4 regions of the Nocardiopsis oceani genome follow, and region 4 is predicted to be linked to each of the others. Evidence: riboswitches for the same ligand, from Rfam matches in the RefSeq annotation. Region 4 holds a riboswitch; each other region holds the start of a gene.

What was found. Region 4 has a riboswitch for thiamine pyrophosphate ahead of thiO (glycine oxidase ThiO). Riboswitches for the same ligand answer to the same signal wherever they lie in the genome.
Region 1: it holds a riboswitch for thiamine pyrophosphate, as region 4 does, so the genes downstream of both, ACYVDG_RS11615 (3-oxoacyl-ACP reductase) here and thiO (glycine oxidase ThiO) in region 4, are expected to answer to the same signal.
Region 2: it holds a riboswitch for thiamine pyrophosphate, as region 4 does, so the genes downstream of both, ACYVDG_RS24985 (ECF transporter S component) here and thiO (glycine oxidase ThiO) in region 4, are expected to answer to the same signal.
Region 3: it holds a riboswitch for thiamine pyrophosphate, as region 4 does, so the genes downstream of both, thiD (bifunctional hydroxymethylpyrimidine kinase/phosphomethylpyrimidine kinase) here and thiO (glycine oxidase ThiO) in region 4, are expected to answer to the same signal.

What each region holds. Positions count from the first base shown of each region.
Region 1 covers NZ_BAAHAR010000016.1:131,834-136,389, reverse strand. The annotation lists gene ACYVDG_RS11620 (LLM class flavin-dependent oxidoreductase) at 1-962, opposite strand, end outside; gene ACYVDG_RS11615 (3-oxoacyl-ACP reductase) at 962-1,744, opposite strand; TPP riboswitch at 1,796-1,897, opposite strand; gene ACYVDG_RS11610 (5-methyltetrahydropteroyltriglutamate--homocysteine S-methyltransferase) at 1,976-3,094, opposite strand; gene ACYVDG_RS11605 (SRPBCC family protein) at 3,448-3,921, opposite strand; gene ACYVDG_RS11600 (TetR/AcrR family transcriptional regulator) at 3,944-4,556, shown strand, end outside.
Region 2 covers NZ_BAAHAR010000045.1:42,312-46,867, reverse strand. The annotation lists gene ACYVDG_RS24990 (transglycosylase domain-containing protein) at 1-1,663, shown strand, start outside; TPP riboswitch at 1,811-1,918, shown strand; gene ACYVDG_RS24985 (ECF transporter S component) at 2,002-2,655, shown strand; gene ACYVDG_RS24980 (ABC transporter ATP-binding protein) at 2,659-4,236, shown strand; gene ACYVDG_RS24975 (energy-coupling factor transporter transmembrane component T family protein) at 4,233-4,556, shown strand, end outside.
Region 3 covers NZ_BAAHAR010000032.1:59,370-63,925, reverse strand. The annotation lists gene ACYVDG_RS19920 (alanine/glycine:cation symporter family protein) at 141-1,559, shown strand; gene thiD (bifunctional hydroxymethylpyrimidine kinase/phosphomethylpyrimidine kinase) at 1,653-2,456, opposite strand; TPP riboswitch at 2,449-2,549, opposite strand; gene ACYVDG_RS19910 (DUF368 domain-containing protein) at 2,594-3,523, opposite strand; gene ACYVDG_RS19905 (acyl-CoA synthetase) at 3,887-4,556, opposite strand, start outside.
Region 4 covers NZ_BAAHAR010000005.1:83,072-87,627, forward strand. The annotation lists gene ACYVDG_RS04070 (ATP-binding cassette domain-containing protein) at 1-654, shown strand, start outside; gene ACYVDG_RS04075 (ABC transporter permease) at 651-1,418, shown strand; gene thiE (thiamine phosphate synthase) at 1,516-2,187, opposite strand; gene ACYVDG_RS04085 (Rv2175c family DNA-binding protein) at 2,313-2,690, opposite strand; TPP riboswitch at 2,793-2,903, shown strand; gene thiO (glycine oxidase ThiO) at 2,872-4,128, shown strand; gene thiS (sulfur carrier protein ThiS) at 4,160-4,372, shown strand; gene ACYVDG_RS04100 (thiazole synthase) at 4,376-4,556, shown strand, end outside.

The DNA.
Region 1 (4,556 bases), on a different contig from region 4:
TCGGGAACGGGGGCGTCCAGCTCCCAGTCGCTGCAGTCCTGTTCGGTGAACAGGCTCAGCTGCTGCAACGACTCCTCGACCGGCAGCAACTCGTCGAGTTCGCGCTGCTTGGCTCTGGCCTCCTCCTCGGTGGAGCCGACGTAGGTGACCAGCCCGGGCATGATCCCGACGGCCCGGGGGTCGCGGCCGACCTGGCGGATCCGGGCTTTGACGTCGCTGTAGTACGCCTGGGCGCTGGGCAGGTCGTAGGCCACGGAGTAGATGGCCTCCGCGCGGCGGGACGCCAGCGTGCGGCCCTGCTCCGACGAGCCCGCTTGGAACAGCACCGGGTTGCCCTGGACCGGGCGCGGCACGTTCAGCGGACCGTCGACCTGGAAGTGCCGGCCCTTGTGGTCGATGGGGCGCACCAGGTCCGGGTCGGCGAAGACGCCGCTTCGGTCGTAGTGGATGGCCTTGTCGCTCCAGGAGTCCCAGAGCGCCAGTACCGCCTGTACGAACTCCTCGGCGCGCTCGTAGCGCTCCTGGTGTGCGGGCATCTGCTCGTACCCGTGGTTGCGGGCCTCGGTGTCGAACATGGACGTCACCACGTTCCAGCCGATCCGTCCCCCGCTGATGTGGTCCAGGGAGGCCAGCAGGCGTGCGGCGTGGAAGGGGGTGTAGAACGTGCTGGACACGGTGCTGACCAGCCCGATGCGGCTGGTGGCCCGGCTCATGGCCGACAGGGCGGTCAGGGGCTCGAGGAACCACCACGGGCCGCCGGCGACGTTGCCCGCGGCGTGGCCGTCGGCGAAGAACACCGCGTCCAGGCGCCCGCGTTCGGCGGTGCGGGCCAGTTCCTCGAAGTAGGTGATGTCGCCGACCCGTTCGGCGGGCGAGTCGGGGTGGCGCCAGGCGGCCTTGTGGTGGCCGCAGCCGAAGATGAACAGGTTGAGGTGCATCTGGCGTTCGGTGGGGGCGGCCATCAGTTCATCACCAGCCCGCCGTCGACGACGAGGTTCTGGCCGGTGACCGCGCGCGCCCAGGGGGAGGCGAAGTACAGGGCCGCGTCGGCGAACTCGGCCGGGGTGGTGACCCGGCGCAGCGGGGTGGTGGAGGCGATCATGTCGAACACCTCGTCGGGGGTGGCGGAGCTGGCGTCGGTGGTGCGCAGCAGGCCGCCGGAGACCATGTTGACGGTGATGCCGTCGGGTCCCAGGTCGTGGGCGAGCGTGCGGGTCAGCGACAGCAGGGCCGCCTTGGCCGCGGTGTAGTCGTGGTAAGGGACGACCGGCTGCTGGAACAGGTTGGTTCCCACGTTGATCACCCGGCCGAACTCCTGGCCGCGCATGGCGTCCAGGGCGGCCCGGACGGTGTTCAGGGCGCCGTGGACGGTTCCGCTGAACTGCTGGTCGAGGTGTTCGGGGGTGAGGGTGTCGGCGTGGGGCCGGGCGTCGCCGTTGAAGGTGAAGTCGGCGAGCGCGTTGTTGACGACGGTGGTGACCGGGGTGCCGAAGTGGTCCTGGGCGGCTTGGACCATCGCGGTGACCTGTTCGGGGTCGCGGACGTCGGCTTGCACGGCCAAGGCGCGGTCGGGGTGGGCGGTGGCGAGTTCTTTGGCGGCTTCGGCGCTGTGGAGGTAGTTGACCACCACGCGGGCGCCTTGGCCCAGGAAGGCCCGGGACAGGTGGGAGCCGAGTCCCCGGGCCCCGCCGGTGACGACGACGGTCTGCTGGTCGATGGGGAGCGCGGTGCGGGAGGAGCTCATCGGTGGCCTTTCTGACATGGGCGAAGGTGATCCCCTCGGCCACCGATGCCACCGGCCGTGTGCGGACATCCCTTCGCCAGCGTTACCTGGATCAGGTTCGACGGGTGTCATCTCAGCCCGGGAATTCGGTTCCGGGCACCCCGTGTCACTCCCGCTCAAGGTAGCCCATGGGTGCTGTCCCGGGCTACTCCTCACGCGCACGGCCTCACCCCATGGGAGGGCGGCTGTCGACTAGCCCCAGACCTCTTCGGCGGTCTCCACGATCAGGCGCAGCTTGGCCACCTGCTCGTCGTAGGTCAGGTCGTTGCCCTCGAAGGTCGAGGAGAAGCCGCACTGGGGCGACAGGCACAGCTGCTCCAGCGGCACGTGGCGGGCGGCCTCCTCGATGCGGCGCTTGAGTCCGTCCTTGCTCTCCAGCTCGCCCTTCTTGGTGGTGACCAGGCCCAGGACCACGTACTTGCCTTCGGGGACGAAGCGCAGGGGTTCGAAGCCGCCGGAGCGCTCGTCGTCGAACTCCAGGAAGAAGCCGTCCACGTCCAGCTCGTTGAAGAGCTCCTCGGCCACGTGGTCGTAGCCGCCGCTGGCCACCCACGAGGAGCGGAAGTTGCCGCGGCACATGTGGGTGGTGACGTTCATGCCGGTCGGCCGGTTGGCGAGTGCGGAGTTGAACTGGCGGATGTAGCGGGTGTGCAGCTGGTCGCCGTTGTCGCCGCGCTCGTCGATCATGCTGCGCTGTGAGGGGTCGTTGAGGTAGGCGAGGCTGGTGTCGTCCAGCTGCAGGTAGGTGCAGCCCAGCTCGCCGAGGGCGCGCACCTGGTCGGCGTAGGCCGCCGACAGGTCAGCCCAGAACTGTTCCTGGTCGGGGTAGACCTCGGGGTCGATGGCGGCCGAGCCGCCCCGGTAGTGGACCATGCTCGGCGAGGGGATGGTCAGCTTCGGGGTGTTGCGCGTGACGGTCTCCCGCAAAAAGGCGAAGGCGTCCCCGAAGATGGTGTGCTCGGACCGGATGCGTTCGGTGACCCGAAGCCCGGAGGGGGTGAACTCGATGTCCTCCTTCTCGTTGTGGAAGGTGACCTTGAGTTCGTCCTTGACCTTGGAGATCCCGCCGAGCTGGTAGATGAAGTCCATGTGCCAGGACCCGCGGCGGTGTTCCCCGTCGGTGGCCGACTGGAGCCCGGCCTCCTCCTGCATGCGCACGACGTCGCGGATGGAGTCGTCCTCGATTGCCCGCAGCTCCGCGTCGTCGATGCTGCCCGCGGCGTGCTCGGTGCGCGCCTTGAGCAGCCGTTCGGGCCGCAGCAGGCTGCCGACGTGGTCTGCGCGGAAGGGCGGTGTGGTTTTGCGTGCCATGTGGGGCTCGGCTTTCTGTCAACGGGGGCCGCGGCCAGCCGACACGTTCGCGCCCTCTGGCACGGTCACCGTCGGGGGCAGGGTGCCGAGCCACTTGGTGCGGGCACGGTTCCACCGTGTCCGGTTGCGCATAACCCAATTCGTGCGGAATGCGAACAATTGTTCTCTGAGTGAACCTATTGGATCTCCTACACGAGGTCAACCCTCAGACACGCCGGAAGGCGATCATCGCCAGCTCACCGGCCCGGCCCATGTGCGGGCCGCACGCCTCCGCCCCCGTGTCCCGCAGTACGGACACCAGCGATCGCCGGCCCCGTCGACCGCCGCAATGACGAGCGCCGCGGCTCGGTCGTTCAAGGATCCCGTACGTTCCCCGCCTCCAGGTGGCGTTTGGCCCGGGACATCTCCTCTGCGACCTCCCTCTGCAGCCGACCGCGCAGAAGGGGTTCGTAGAACCAGCGGAGGGCCGCCGGGAAGGTGAAGTTCAGCGTCCGGGTGACCTCGGTGCCGCCGGGGACCTCGCGGCAGACGAAGCTCGCGTGGAAGTGCGCCATCGCCCGGGCGATCCGGTTCCGCGGGGCCGGCGCGAGCGAGATGTCGACGCGTTCGCCCGGCGTGAGTTCGACGAGTTGGATGACCGGGGTCGGTGTGGGAAGGCCGCCGAGCGTGGGGCGGCACTTGAACTCGGTGACGTTGCCCTGGCGCCTGGCCCAGTGGACGGGGCGGATCTTGTCGTCCACGTGCTGGTAGCGCTCAATGTCCATGACCAGCTGTAGGAGATCGTCCGGAGCGCACCGGATGGTCTCGGTGGCTTGCGCGGTAACCATGGTGAGAGAGTACTCTCTCACCATGGAGTCAACAAGCCCTCGGTCTTCGACCAGCCGCGAGCGGTTCATCACCGAGGCCGCCCGCCTCTTCGCCGCCAAGGGCTACAAGGCCACGAGCGTCGCCGACATCCAGGTCGCCTGCGGGCTGACCCCCGGATCCGGCGCGCTCTACAAGCACTTCCGGTCCAAGCGAACCCTCCTGGACGCGGTGGTGCGCAGGCACAGCCGAACCCTCAGCAACGGTAGAAGCAGTTTCGAACGGGAGCTCCCGGAGAACCCCCACGACGCGCTACGCCTGATCGTGGACGAGACCTGGCGTGGCATCGAGCGCGACCGCGAGCTGCTCCGCATCATCCTGCGCGACCTCGACGGTGTCCCCGACCTCCTGGAGGAGATCTGGGCCGACATCGTCGCGGCCGTCTACACCGGCCTCTCCGACTGGCTGCGCGCGGAGTCCGCCCAGGGCAGGATCCACGTGGCCGACCCGCGCGCCACCGCGGCCGTCCTCATGGGATCGCTGACCTACTATCCGATCCTCGACGCGCTCATCGGCCACGTCCCCGGAGACGTCTCCGCCGAGTCCTACGCCGCCGCCTGGGTGGCCCACGCCGCGGCGACGCTCGGACTGCCCCCGG
Region 2 (4,556 bases), on a different contig from region 4:
CGCTGAGAACGAAGAGGAGCTGGAGGAGGCCAGTTCGCGGACCCTGAGCCGCAAGCTCGTCGAGCTGCGCTACGCCATCGACATCGAGGAGCGCCTCACCAAGGACGAGATCCTGGAGGGCTACCTGAACCTCTCCTACTTCGGCTCGGGCGCGCACGGCATCGAGGTCGCCGCCAAACGGTACTTCTCCGTGTCCGCGGCCGACCTGGACCCCGGGCAGGCCGCCCTGCTGGCCGGCTTGGTGCGCGGCCCCTCCTTCTACGACCCGCTCAACAACCCGGAGGAGGCGCTGGAACGCCGTGACCTGGTGCTGGACCGGATGGTCGCGACCGAGATGCTCGACGCCGACGAGGCCGCCGAGTACCAGGACGAGGACCTGGGTATCGACGCCACCTCGCGCGGGGGTAGCTGCGCCGAGAGCGACTACCCGTTCTTCTGCGACTACGTCATGCACTGGCTGCGGAGCTCGGACCTGCTCGGCGACACCGCCTCCGAGCGCGACCAGCGCATCTCCCAGGGCGGCTTCACCGTCCAGACCACGCTCGACCCCGACGCGCAGGACTCCGCGCAGGACGCCATCGACAACCGTGTCCCCTACGAGGACTCCACCAAATTCGCCGCGCAGGCGCTGGTCGAACCGGGCACCGGCCGCGTACGCGGCTTGGCGCAGAACTTGCGCCACGGTTTCGACGACGAGCAGGTCGGAAGCACCTCGATCAACCTCGCCGTCGACCAGGACGACGGCGGCTCCACCGGCTTCCAAGCGGGCTCGACCTTCAAGACGTACACGCTGGCCGCCGCCCTCGACCAGGGCCTCGGGTACGGCACCAGCTTCGACTCGCCGAAGAGCCTGTCGGTCAGCGGCATGTCCAACTGCGAGGGCGGCACGATGTCCTCGTGGAGTGTGCGCAACGCCGGCGAGAGCGACGAGGGCAGCCACAACATGATCAGCGCCACCAAGGGTTCGGTGAACACCTACTTCGCCCAGCTCCAGCGGCGCGTGGGCCTGTGCGCCACCGCGGAGATGGCCGAGAAGGCCGGTGTGCACCGGGCCGACGGCGAGGAGCTCGGGGTGTGGAGTTCCTTCACCCTCGGCGACCAGGAGGTGTCGCCGCTCAACGTGGCCGCCTCCCACGCCACCTTCGCCGCCCGGGGCGTGTACTGCGTGCCCCGCCCGGTGCGCGCCGTGAGCGACGACGGAACGGATGAGCGAGTCAGCACCGAGTCCGAGTGCGAGCAGACAGTGGAGGAGAGCGCCGCAGACGGCGTCAACCACCTGCTGCAACAGACCTTCGACGGCGGTACGGCCAACGGCCTGGGCCTCAGCCGTCCGGTCGCCGGAAAGACCGGGACCACCGACAACGCCGCCTACGCCTGGTTCGTCGGGTACACGCCCAACCTCTCGTCCGCGGTGGCCGTCGGCGACGTGCGCGGCGGCGAACAGAACCCGCTCCAAGGCGTGACCATCGGCGGCAGTTACTACGGGATCGTGTACGGCGGCACACTGCCCGGCCAGATCTGGCAGGAGACCATGCGCGGCGCCACCGCTCCGCTGCCGTCGGACGGCTTCGCGGGTTCGCCGGGGGCCTTCGGCGACCCGGACGCCGAGCCGCCCAAGTCCGACGACGACGATGACGACGACGATTCGGACTCAGACGCCTAGGCGACCCTGCTCCCGGCGCAATCCGACCCCCCACCGTCGAAGCGAAAACCGGGAGCGGGACCGCCGCTAGGGGGAACCTCCACACTGGGAAGTGAGGACTGTGGGTGGGAAATATCCCACGGCCCGCTTATGTGACGCATAATAGAGAGATACCGACAGGGGAGCGCGTGAGCGCTGAGAGTGCGGCACCCCGCCGCAGACCCTTACACACCTGATCTGGGTCATGCCAGCGAAGGAAGTCATAGGAACCCGTCACCGTGCACGTGCCCTCACATGCGCCCGTTGACGCTCTTGGCTGCATGGGCCCTCGTCACCCCCGACGAAGGGACATCACCGACATGAGTACAGACAACAACCCCGGCGCCGGGCCCGGCACCGGCGCTACGAGCGGATCCGAGCCAACCGGGTTCATCCAGGAGGTGCGCGCCAAGTTCCGGAGCTGGCGCACCGTCGACATCGTCGTGGCCGCCGTGATCGGTGTCGCCATCGGCGTCGTCTTCTGGCTGTGGAACCTCGTCTGGTCGGTCACGTACCCGCTGTTCGTGGCCTTCCCGCCCGGCCATGCCGTCATCTACGGCATGTGGCTCATCTCCGGCGTGCTCGGAGGCCTGATCATCCGTAAGCCCGGTGCGGCTCTGCTCACCTCGATCGCTGCTGCCTCCGTGTCGGCGATCCTGGGCACGCAGTGGGGGATGCAGGTCATCCTGGCCGGCACCATGCAGGGCCTCCTGGCCGAGCTGGTCTTCCTCGCTTTCGCCTACAAGCGCTGGACCATGGGCGCGGCCGTGCTCGCGGCCGCGGTGTCCGCGCTCTCCCCAGCTGTGCGCAACAACATCGTTACCAACGTCACCTGGCCGCTCCACTACCAGCTGATCTTCGGAGTGATCGTGGTGATCAGCGCCGGTCTCATCGCCGGTGTGGGCGCGCGATTGCTCACCACAGCGCTCGCCAAGTCCGGCGCGCTCGCTCCCTTCCCGTCGGCCAAGGGCTGACCGATGGCCGAATCAAGCGCACGAGGAGCACGCGTCGAGCTCTCCGGCTGGGGGTGGAAGCACTCGGGCCGGGACACCTACGCGCTGCGCGGGGTGGACCTGACCGTCGAACCCGGCCAGCGCGTGCTGCTGCTCGGCGCCTCCGGCGCGGGCAAATCCACCCTTCTGCACTCCCTGGCCGGGCTCACCGGTGAGGACGGCGCCATCAGCGGCGACCACGAAGGTTCGCTGCTTGTGGACGGTCGCCCCGCACATCGGGGGCGGGGCGGGGTCGGGCTGGTCAGTCAGGACCCCGAGACCCAATTGGTGATGGCCCGCGCCGGAGACGACGTGGCGTTCGGGCTGGAGAACCTGGGCGTCGCCCCGGATCAGATCTGGCCCCGCGTGGAGCGGTCCCTGTCCGAGGTGGGCTTCCCCTACGGCCTCCGCCACTCCACCGGGGCGTTGTCCGGCGGAGAGAAACAGCGGTTGGTCATCGCGGGGGCGTTGGCCATGCGTCCGCGTCTCCTGTTGCTGGACGAGCCCACCGCCAACCTCGACCCCGTCGGCGCCGAGCTCGTTCGAGTGCTGCTGTCCCGGCTACTGGCCGAGACCGAGGCGACCCTCGTGCTGGTCGAGCACCGGGTCGCCGACGTCGTGGACCTGGTGGACCGGGTCGTGGTGGTGGAACCGGGCGGCGGGGTGATCGCTGACGGGGCACCGCGCACCGTGTTCGCCGAGCACGGTCGCTCCCTGGCCGACCAAGGTGTGTGGATCCCCGGGAACGAGCCCGCACCCGAAATCCCACCCGCACCTGGCGGGGCGCCCGTGGCCGAGACCGTGGACGTCGTGGCCCGCACACCCTTCCAAGTGGGTGTGCGGGCCACGCCCCGACGCACCGTGCTCGAGGAGGTGAACGTCGCCCTGGGGGCGGGTACCGCCACCGCCCTGACCGGACCCAACGGCGCGGGCAAGTCCACGCTCCTGACGATGCTGGCCGGTTTGGTCAAACCCCATCAGGGTCAGGTGTTGCCGCGCGGGCGGTTGGCGGACGCGGATCGGCGCCCGCTCGTTCGCTGGCCGGCGAGGAGGCTCGCCCGGCACGTGGGTACGGTCTTCCAGCACGCCGAGGACCAGTTCGTCACCACCACCGTCCACGAGGAACTCCGCTTCGCACCCCTGCGCGCCGGGATGGGCGAGGCCGAGACGGAACGCTGGGTGGGCGAGCTGATGGAACGCCTGCGACTGACCAAGCTCGCCGGAGTGCACCCGTACACGCTCTCCGGTGGCGAGAAACGGCGCCTGTCCGTGGCGACGGCGCTCAGCTCCGGCCCCGCGCACGCACCCGACATGCTGGTTCTGGACGAACCGACCTTCGGCCAGGACACCCGGACCTGGACGGAACTGGTGGAGTTGCTGGGGGTCTTGCGGACCGAAGGCCGGGCCGTGGTCATGGCCACGCACGACGGGCTGCTCCAACGCCATCTGACCGACGTGCGCGTGCGCGTGGCCGACGGTCGAGCCCGGCAGGAGCCAGCCCCTCCGGCGACCGTCACCGCCGCCCCCTCACTCGACGGACCGGACCGGGAGGCGGGCACATGACCGCTCAGAACACCGAACTGAAGACCGCGGGGACTGCGGGCGGGGACACCCTGACCCTGGACGTGCCCGAGGGCGGTGGCGCCCGCTACTGGCTCATGGGCCGGAACCCGGCCGCCAAACTGCTGGCCGCGATGTTGATCGGACTCGGACTGGTCCCGGCCGTGGACGCGGTCACGGGCGGCGTGGTTCTGTTCGCCGTCCTGCTGATCGTGCCGTTCAGCGGCGTCGACCGGCGCACCCTACTCGTCCTGTGCGGTCCCTTCCTCCTGATGGGGCTCACCACCGGGTCGGTCAACTACCTGTACGGGGAACACGGTCTG
Region 3 (4,556 bases), on a different contig from region 4:
TCGTTCGTTACGCGTCAGTGCCATTCTTTGCCGATATCGCGCACCGACTACCAGTGCCAACGTGATCTCGATGGCGCTGGTTACCGCGTCACCGCCTAGGTTTCCTCGGCCCCACACACCCACCGAAAGGGAGATCCCCCGTGGACCAACTCCTTGAGATGGCTGAGATCGTCAGCGACATCATCTGGGGACCCTTCGTCCTCATTCCGTTGCTGCTCGGTGTCGGTGTCTACCTCACCGTCCGTCTCCGCGTCCTCCAACTGCTCCGGCTGCCGCACGCCCTGTGGCTGGCCCTGATCCGGCGCAAGGAGGACCCGTCCGTCGAGGGCGATATCTCGCACTACCAGGCGCTGAGTACCGCTCTCGCGGCCACCGTCGGTGTCGGCAACATCGCGGGCGCCGCCCTTGCCATCGGTATCGGTGGTCCGGGCGCGCTGTTCTGGATGTGGGTCATCGGCATCTTCGGAATGGCCACCAAGTACAGCGAAGCCCTCCTGGGGGTGAAGTACCGCCGCACCGACGCCAAGGGCGAACAGAGCGGCGGACCGATGTACTACCTCAAGCACGGGATCAAGGGCGGCCTCGGCACGGTCCTCGGAGTCTCGTTCGCGGTCTTCGGGGCCATCGCCGCCTTCGGTATCGGTAACGGTACCCAGGCCAATACCGTGGCCCAGCAGGTCAACAGTGTCACCGGCATCGAGCCGTGGATCGTCGGCATCGTCCTGATGGTTCTCGCCGGAGCCGTCATCCTCGGCGGAATCAAGAGCATCGGCCGTGTCGCCTCCGGCCTGGTGCCGATCATGATCATCGGCTACGTCGGCATCTGCCTGGTCGTGCTCGCAGCCAACTGGGATGCCCTGCTCCCCGCGTTCCAGCTGGTCTTCGTCAGCGCCTTCACCGGCACTTCCGCGACCGGCGGGTTCGTCGGTGCGGGCGTCATGCTCGCCATCCAGATGGGTTTCGCGCGCGGCATCTTCTCCAACGAGTCGGGACTGGGCACCGGCGGTATCGCCGCCGCCGCCGCGAAGACCAGGCAGCCGGTGCGGCAGGCCATGGTGTCCATGACCCAGACCTTCATCGACACCATCATCGTGGTCAGCATGACGTGTCTGGTCATCATCGTCACCGGTGCTTGGCAGGTGGCAGAACCCGAGGACGGCTCGCTGCTCACCTCCCAGGCTATGACCGAGGGCCTGGGTGCCATCGGCCCCGGCGCCGCTGCCGCCGGCGCCTACATCGTCGCCCTGTCCGTCGCGGTGTTCGCCTTCAGCACCCTGCTCGGCTGGGCGTACTACGGCGAGCGCTGTGTGGAGTTCCTGGGCGGCCGCACGCTCGTGCTGCCTTACCGCCTGGTGTTCATCGCGATCATCTTCGTCGGTTCGGTCGCCAGCCTGGACTCGGTGTGGCTGTTCAGTGACATCGCCAACGGTCTGATGGCCCTGCCCAACCTGATCGGTCTGGTCATCCTGGCCCCGGTCATCGTGGCCGAGACCAAGAAGTTCTTCGGCCATCCGGACTGGCGCAACCCGGACGCCGTCATGGAAGACGTCCGGGGGTAGCCCCTTCTCCGGACGGACGACCAGGGGGACCGGCCATGTCCGGTCCCCCTTTCGATGCTCAGGTGTCGGCTACCACCAGGCTGGCTGTGCCGGCTACCACCAGAGGTGGAAATGGTGCACGGGGCCCTGGCCGCTTCCGGCGTCGACCTCCTCGGCCCGCCGCAGGGCCTCGGTCAGGTAGGCCTTGGCGTCGGCGACCGCGGCCCGGGTGTCCGGGGACTGCGGGATCAGGGCGGCGATCGAGGAGGACAGGGTGCAGCCGGTGCCGTGGGTGTTGTGGGTGTCCACCCGGGGGGCGCGGAACTCCACCGGCTCCGACACCCCGTCGACCAGCAGGTCCACGCTCTCCGCACCCGGCAGGTGACCGCCCTTGAGCAGGACCCGGCGCGGACCCAGTTCGAGCAGGCGCTCGGCCTGGTCGCGCATCTGCTTCAGACTGGAGGCCTCGGACTCGCCAAGCAGGTCGGCGGCCTCGGGCAGGTTCGGGGTGATCAGATCGGCGCGCGGCAGCAGCTCGGTGCGCAGCGCTTCGGTCGCGGAGCTCTCCAGCAGCCGGTCGCCGCTCTTGGCCACCATCACCGGGTCCACGACCACGTTGGGCAGCCGGTAGCGGTCCACTGCGGCCGCGACCGCCTCGGTGACCTCCGAGGTACCCAGCATGCCCACCTTGACCGCGTGCACGGTCGCGTCAGTGAACAGGGTGTCCATCTGGTCGGTGACGAAGGACGCGGGGACACCGTGCACCCCGGTGACCCCGCGTGTGGACTGGGCGGTCAACGCCGTCACCACGCTCATCCCGAAGACCCCGTGGGCGGAGAAGGACTTCAGGTCCGCCTGGATGCCCGCGCCCCCGCTGGGGTCGCTTCCGGCGATCGACACGACATTGAATGCGCTCATGATCTGGCGTTCCTTCGCTAGTGCGAACTAGGGCAGGTTCGACGGGTGTGCTCTCAGCCGGGAGAACTCTCTCCGGCACCCCGCGCCGCCGGGGCCTCGCGACCCCGGCACCGTATGCGTCTGTGGTGGTTCCGACTCTAGTGGACCGTCAAGTTCCCGCGCTCAGCGAGGGCCTCCTGCTGGGCGTGCTTGCGCCGCTCCCAGATGATCATGCCGACGACGACAACGAAGCCGGCCGCCGCGAAGGCGGCCGTGGCCGGGACGTCGGTCATCGGCTGGATGTCGCGCTGGTCGTCCTGCCAGGGCCACAGGGCGCGCAGGGAACCCGCCATGAGCCCGGTCAGCACCACGAGGGTGATGTGGTGGTGGTTCTCCAGTAGGAACTGGAGGAGCTTCACGAACAGGGCCAGTCCCGTGATCATGCCGAGGACGAACACGGTGATGTACGGGATGTCGGCGCTGCGCAGGGCGGCCATGGTGGGCTCGTACAGGCCCAGGGTCAGGAGGATGAAAGAGCCAGACAGGCCCGGCAGGACCAGGGCGCAGATGGCCACGGCGGCGGCGAAGAACACGATCACCGGGTGAGTGGGCAGGTTGGCGCCCGGCAGGCCGGTGAGGAAGAAGGCGAGTGCGGCGAAGGTGAGGGCGACGAGGTAGTGCCAGGGCTGCCAGCGCTTGCCCGCCCCCGTGTAGGGGATGTAGAGGCAGGCCAGGACCAGTCCGAAGAACAGGGCGTAGGCGTACTGGTCGTAGACCTCGACCAGCGGGGCGAGGAAGATCGCGGCCAGGATGAGGGCCACACCCATGCCGATCAGCGCTGGCAGGAGAACCGTCCAGTCGACCAGCCGGAACTGCTCCATGGCGCGTTCCTTGCCGCGGCCGCGCGGCACATCGGTCACGTACCGCTTGATGCCGCTGACCACGTGTCCGGCACCGCCGATCAGCTTGTCGTAGAGGCCGACCATCAGCGCGACCGTGCCTCCGCTGATGCCGGGCAGCGCCTCGGATGTGCCCACGGCCCCGCCGCGCACGAAGTTGAAGATGTAGGAGCCTGCTGACTTGGCCATGTTGTCGGGCGCGGGCCCGGGGAGTCCCGGGAGGGGGCGCCGTCCTCCGTCCTGATGGTGCCACCGGTTCCGTACTGGAGACCGGAGAGTCAAAGGGGTGCTGGTCCGCGCGGACCGTGCGGGCGGCCGCCGAAGGCTGCCGAGCCCGACGTCCGCGCGTAGGTTTGCCACCCGGCCGCGCCACGGGGGAGAAGGGGCGACGAGGCCCAGGGCCGGGCAGCGCCAAGTCTATCGTCGCCGGAGGGGAGGGAAGGCGGAAGAACGCACTGAGACCGCAGGTTTCGGTTGGACGCGTCGCGGAATCACCTGAGACCGAAAGGTCGGGTCGAGAGTGAGCCGGTCAGGTCGGGAGACGGGCCGGATTCAGTTCGGGAGTGAGTCGGACAAGGGATGGGCCGCGCTCCCGGAACCGTCCTTGGCCACCGACGAGGCCCACCGGTAGTCCTGCTTGCCCACCGCGGTGCGCCGCACCCGGTCCACGAAGTGCACGGTCCGGGGCACCTTGAAGCCGGCCAGCCGGACACGGCAGTGCGCCTGCAGCGCGTCCTCATCCGGGTGCGCGTCCTGGGCCAGCGACACCAGGGCCGTCACCCGCTGCCCGAGCCTCTCGTCCGGCGCGGGGACCACGATCACGTCCTCCACCCCGGGGTAGGCCTTGAGCACGGCCTCCACCTCTTCGGGGTAGACCTTCTCCCCGGCGGTGTTGATGACCACGCTGCCCCGGCCCAGCAGAACGATCGATCCGTCCTCCGCCCGGGTGCCGTAGTCCCCCGACAGCGCCCAGCGCCGACCCTCCTCGTCCGTGGGGAAGGTGCGCGCCGTCGTGATCGGGTCGTTGTAGTAGCCCAGGGGGATCCGCCCGGTCCGGGCGATGCGCCCGACCTCGACCGAGCCCGGGGGCAGCGGGCGCAGCGCGTCGTCGAGCACGGAGATGCTGCCGCCCATGGTGAAGCTCTGCCGGTCGGCGGAGACCGCGACGGTCACCTCTTCGTCGGGAACGGTCGCCGAACCGCACACACCGGTCTCCGAACCC
Region 4 (4,556 bases):
GCGATCAGCGCCACCGGCCAGTACGCCTCCGTCGACGAGGCGCTCACCGGCAGGGAGAACCTGGTGATGGTCGCCCGCCTCCTCGGCGCCGATCGCCGCACCGCCGACAGGCGCGCCCGTGAGCTACTCGACCACTTCGATCTCACCGACGCGGCCGACCGCCGTTGCGGCGGGTACTCGGGCGGGATGCGTCGGCGGCTGGACCTGGCCGCGAGCCTGGTGGGCTCACCACCGGTGGTGTTCCTGGACGAGCCGACCACCGGCATGGACACCCGCAGCCGCCAGGCGTTGTGGCACACGATCACCGGCCTTACCGAGCACGGCACCACGGTCTTCCTCACCACGCAGTACTTGGAGGAGGCGGACGTGCTGGCCGACCGGATCGCAGTCCTGGACGGCGGCGGGATCGTCGCCCAAGGCACGGCGGCCGAGCTCAAGCGCCGCGTGGGCCAGGAACTGGTCGAGCTCACGCTCGCCGACGGGAGTATCGAGTGGATGCGGGGCGACGGCTCCGCCGAGCACCTGCGCTCCGCCCTGAACTTCCACCACCGCGCGGGTGTCCCCGTCTCCCGGGTCACGGTCCACACCCCGACCTTGGACGACGTGTTCCTCGCACTCACCGACCGCCCCACAGCGAAGGACCAACCGTCATGACCGCTCCCCTGCGCGCCGAGGCCGTCCTCACCAAGCGCGGACTGACCCATTCCCTGCGGGACGTCGACAGCATGGTGACCGCCGTGGTCGCCCCGGTCGCCGTCATGCTCCTTTTCGTGACCGTCTTCGGCTCCGCCGTGGAAGGCCTGACCAGCGACGCGTCCTACGTGGACTACGTGGCGCCCGGGGTGATGCTCCTGTGCGCCGGCTTCGGGGCCTCGATGACCGCGACGGCGGTGCACTCCGACCTCTCAAAGGGCGTGATCCGAAGGCTGCGGACGATGCCCATCCGCGCCTCGGCGGTGGTGACGGGACACGTGGTGGCCGGAACCTTGCGCAACCTGGTGTCGACGCTGCTCGTCCTGATCGCGGCGGTCGCGCTGGGCTTCCGACCGGAGGCCTCCCCCACCGGGTGGCTGTGGGTGCTGGCGCTGGTGAGCGCCTACATCGTCCTACTCACCCTGGTCGCGGCTGCCTGGGGGCTGGCCGCCCGGTCGGCCGACACCGCGGCGACGTTCGCCTTCGTCGCGCTGTTCGTGCCCTACCTGTCGTCGGCCTTCGTCCCCATCGAGGGGCTGCCGTCCTTCCTCCAAGGCTTCGCCGAGCACCAACCGGTCTCCCTGGCCATCGAGACCCTCCGCGAACTCACCTCCGGGGCGCCCGTCGGCGACCAGGTCACCGCCTTGGTCCTGTGGATGTCCGGGCTCACCGTGGCCGCGCTCGTCCTGACCCAGTGGCTGTTCCAGCGCGCTGGGCGGCGCTGAGCGGAGAGGCCCGGACCGCCAAAGGCGCGGGGCAGAAGGACACGACGCGGCCCCGGTACCCCCTGGCGGGGCTCCGGGGCCGCGGTCGGTGTGTCCCTCAGGTGTTGTCGGCGCGGGCGGTCAAGCGGGCCTTGAGCGCGGTGGCCGCCGCGCGGGGATCCTCCGCCTCGGTGACCGCGCGGACCACGACCACCCGCGTGGCACCGGCGCTCAGCACCTGGTCCACGTTGTCGAGGTCGATCCCGCCGATCGCGAACCACGGCCGGTCAGAACCCAGTGCCGAAGCGCGATGCACCAGGTCCAAGCCGGCGGCCGGGCGTCCCGGCTTCGTGGGCGTGGCCCAGGTCGGACCCACGCAGAAGTAGTCGCTCCCGGCTTCCTCCGCGGAGGCCGCGGCGGCGTCGACGTCGTTGTTGGAGCGGCCGATGACCGGGTCGGCGCCGACGATGTCGCGCGCCATGGGCACCGGGAGGTCGCGCTGCCCCAGGTGCAGGACGTCGGCGCGCACCGCACGGGCGATATCGGCCCGGTCGTTGACGGCGAGCAGGGCGCCGTGGCGCTCACACGCCGCACGCATGACCTCGAGGGCGGCCAGCTCCTGGCGCGCTTCCAGGCCCTTGTCCCGGAGCTGGATGATGTCCACTCCCCCGGCCAGCGCAGCGTCCGCGAACTCCGCGAGATCGCCGCGCTCCGTACGGGCGTCGGTGCACAGGTACAGAAGGGATGCGTCCAGGCGCTTGCGCAGGCTGGTTCCGTGGCTGGTCCTCACCCGCCCCACTGTAGGGCCTGGCGCTCCGGGCGGCCGAAGGGGCGCGCCCTCCGGGCCGCCCGGCGGTGTCTCGCGCGGCCCCGCCTGAAGCTGCCCGTGAACGGTGCTCTAGGAGGCCGTGTCCTCTAGAAGGCCAGGCTCTGGGCACGGCGGCGCACTTCGGTGCCGCGGTCCTCGCGCATGGCCTGGATGGGCGTGCCCGGCAGGCTGTCGTCCGAGGTGAAGAGCCAGCGCAGGGCCTCTTCGGTGGAGAAGCCCGCGTCGGAGAGCAGCACGATGGTGCCGGACAGCCCTTTGACGAGGTCCCCACCGTCCAGGAAGGCGGCGGGGATGGAGAGCTCACCGCCACGGACCACGCCCATCATGCGCTTCTCGCGGATGAGTGTCTTGATCCGGTTGGGGCTCACGCCCAGCGGCTTGGCCGCCTCGCGCAGGGTCAGCCAGTCGCCGACGAGTTCGTCGAGTTCAGGGTCGCTTTGTGTCACCCCACCAATCTGCCACATCCGCCGAGCGCCGGTGGTCGTCCGGCGGCACCTGGTACTCGGCGCACCGAGATCCCCGCCACACCGGGTCTGGACACCCTGCCCTAATATGGGAGGAGAGCAGACACGTCCCGCGGGAGCCGGGTGGACCCGGCTGAGAGGGAGGCTGGCCGCCTCCGACCGCACGAACCTGATCCGGATCATGCCGGCGAAGGGAGTGGAACACGGCGCCGTGCGCACCTTCGATGTTCCCCAGCACGCAAAGATTCGTCCTACCAATACCGGTACACGTGAGACCGTGACCGTGGTCGGCGGCGGCATCATCGGCCGGGTCACCGCCTGGCGGGCCGCCCAACGAGGGCTGCCCGTCACCCTGATCGAACCCGACCCGGTCAACGAACCCTCGACCGCCCGCGCGGCTTCGACCGTCGCGGCCGGCATGCTCACCCCCGCCACCGAGGCGGTGTTCGGCGAGGAACCCCTGATGGAGTTCGGGGTGCGCTCCGCCCGCCGCTACCCCGACTTCGTCAAGGAGCTGGAGGACGCCAGCGGCGTGGACGTCGGCCTCCAGACCACCGGAACGCTCCTGGTCGCCTTCGACCGCGACGACCTGGCCGTCCTCACCGAACTGCACGCGCTGCAGCAGCGCCTGGGCGTGGCCGCCGAACGCCTGACCAGTCGGGAGTGCCGCCGCCTGGAACCCATGCTCGCCCCCGGCGTACGCGGAGGGGTGCTGGCCCCCGACGACCACTCCGTGGATCCGCGCCGACTGCTCTTGGCCCTCGCACGGGCCGGTGAGCGCGCCGGTGTGCGCGAGATCGCGGGACGGGCCGAGGAGGTCACCTCCCCCGGCCCCGACGGCGCCCGCCTGGGCGTGCGCCTGGCGGACGACTCCCTGGTCGCCGCTGGGCAGGTCGTCCTTGCCGCGGGCTGTTGGGGCGACCGGATCAAGGTTCCCGAGCCGGTAGTGCCCCCGTTGCGCCCGGTCAAGGGACAACTGCTGCGCGCCCGAACCCCCTCGGGGGAACCGCCCCTGGTCAGTCGCACCGTGCGCGGCCTGGTCCGCGGTTTCCCGGTCTACCTCGTCCCCCGGGCCGACGGCGAAGTGATCGTCGGCGCGACCCAGGAGGAGCTGGGCCACGACACCGCTCTCACCATGGGCGGGCTGTGGCAGGTCCTCCGGGACGCGCGCGAGCTCGTACCCGGGGTGACCGAGCTCGAGGTCACCGAGACCTGTGTGGGGCTGCGGCCCGGATCACCGGACAACGAACCCCTCCTGGGGCCCACCCTGGTCCCGGGCCTGCACCTGGCCGCCGGGCACTTCCGGCACGGGGTGCTCCTGGCCCCAGAGACCGGCGCGGTCATGGCCGATGCACTCACTACCGGCTCGCTGCCCGACCACGCGCGCCGGTTCGCCGCCGACCGGGAACTGGCCGGCGGCGGTGCGCAGACGACCTGAGAGAACACTGGAACAAGACGTGGGAGAAGCAGTGGAACTGATCATCAACGGCGAGGCGCGCCAGACCGCGGCCACCACCGTGGAAGCGGTCGTACGCGATGTGGCATCGACCCGGGACGGGCAGATCCAGGGCGGGATCGCCGTAGCCGTCAACGACGAGGTGGTGCGCCGCACCGCGTGGTCCGACACCACCCTGGCCCCGGGTGACCGCGTGGACGTTCTCACCGCAGTACAGGGAGGCTGAACCATGCCCGAGACGCCCCTTACACACACGCTCGACGACCCCTTCGAGATCGCGGGTGTCACATTCGACTCCCGCCTCATCACCGGAACCGGCGGAGCACCCTCACTCGAGGTCCTGGAGGAGGCCCTGCAGACCTCCGGCACCGAGCTCACCACCGTGGCGATGCGCCGGGTCAGCCCCGGAA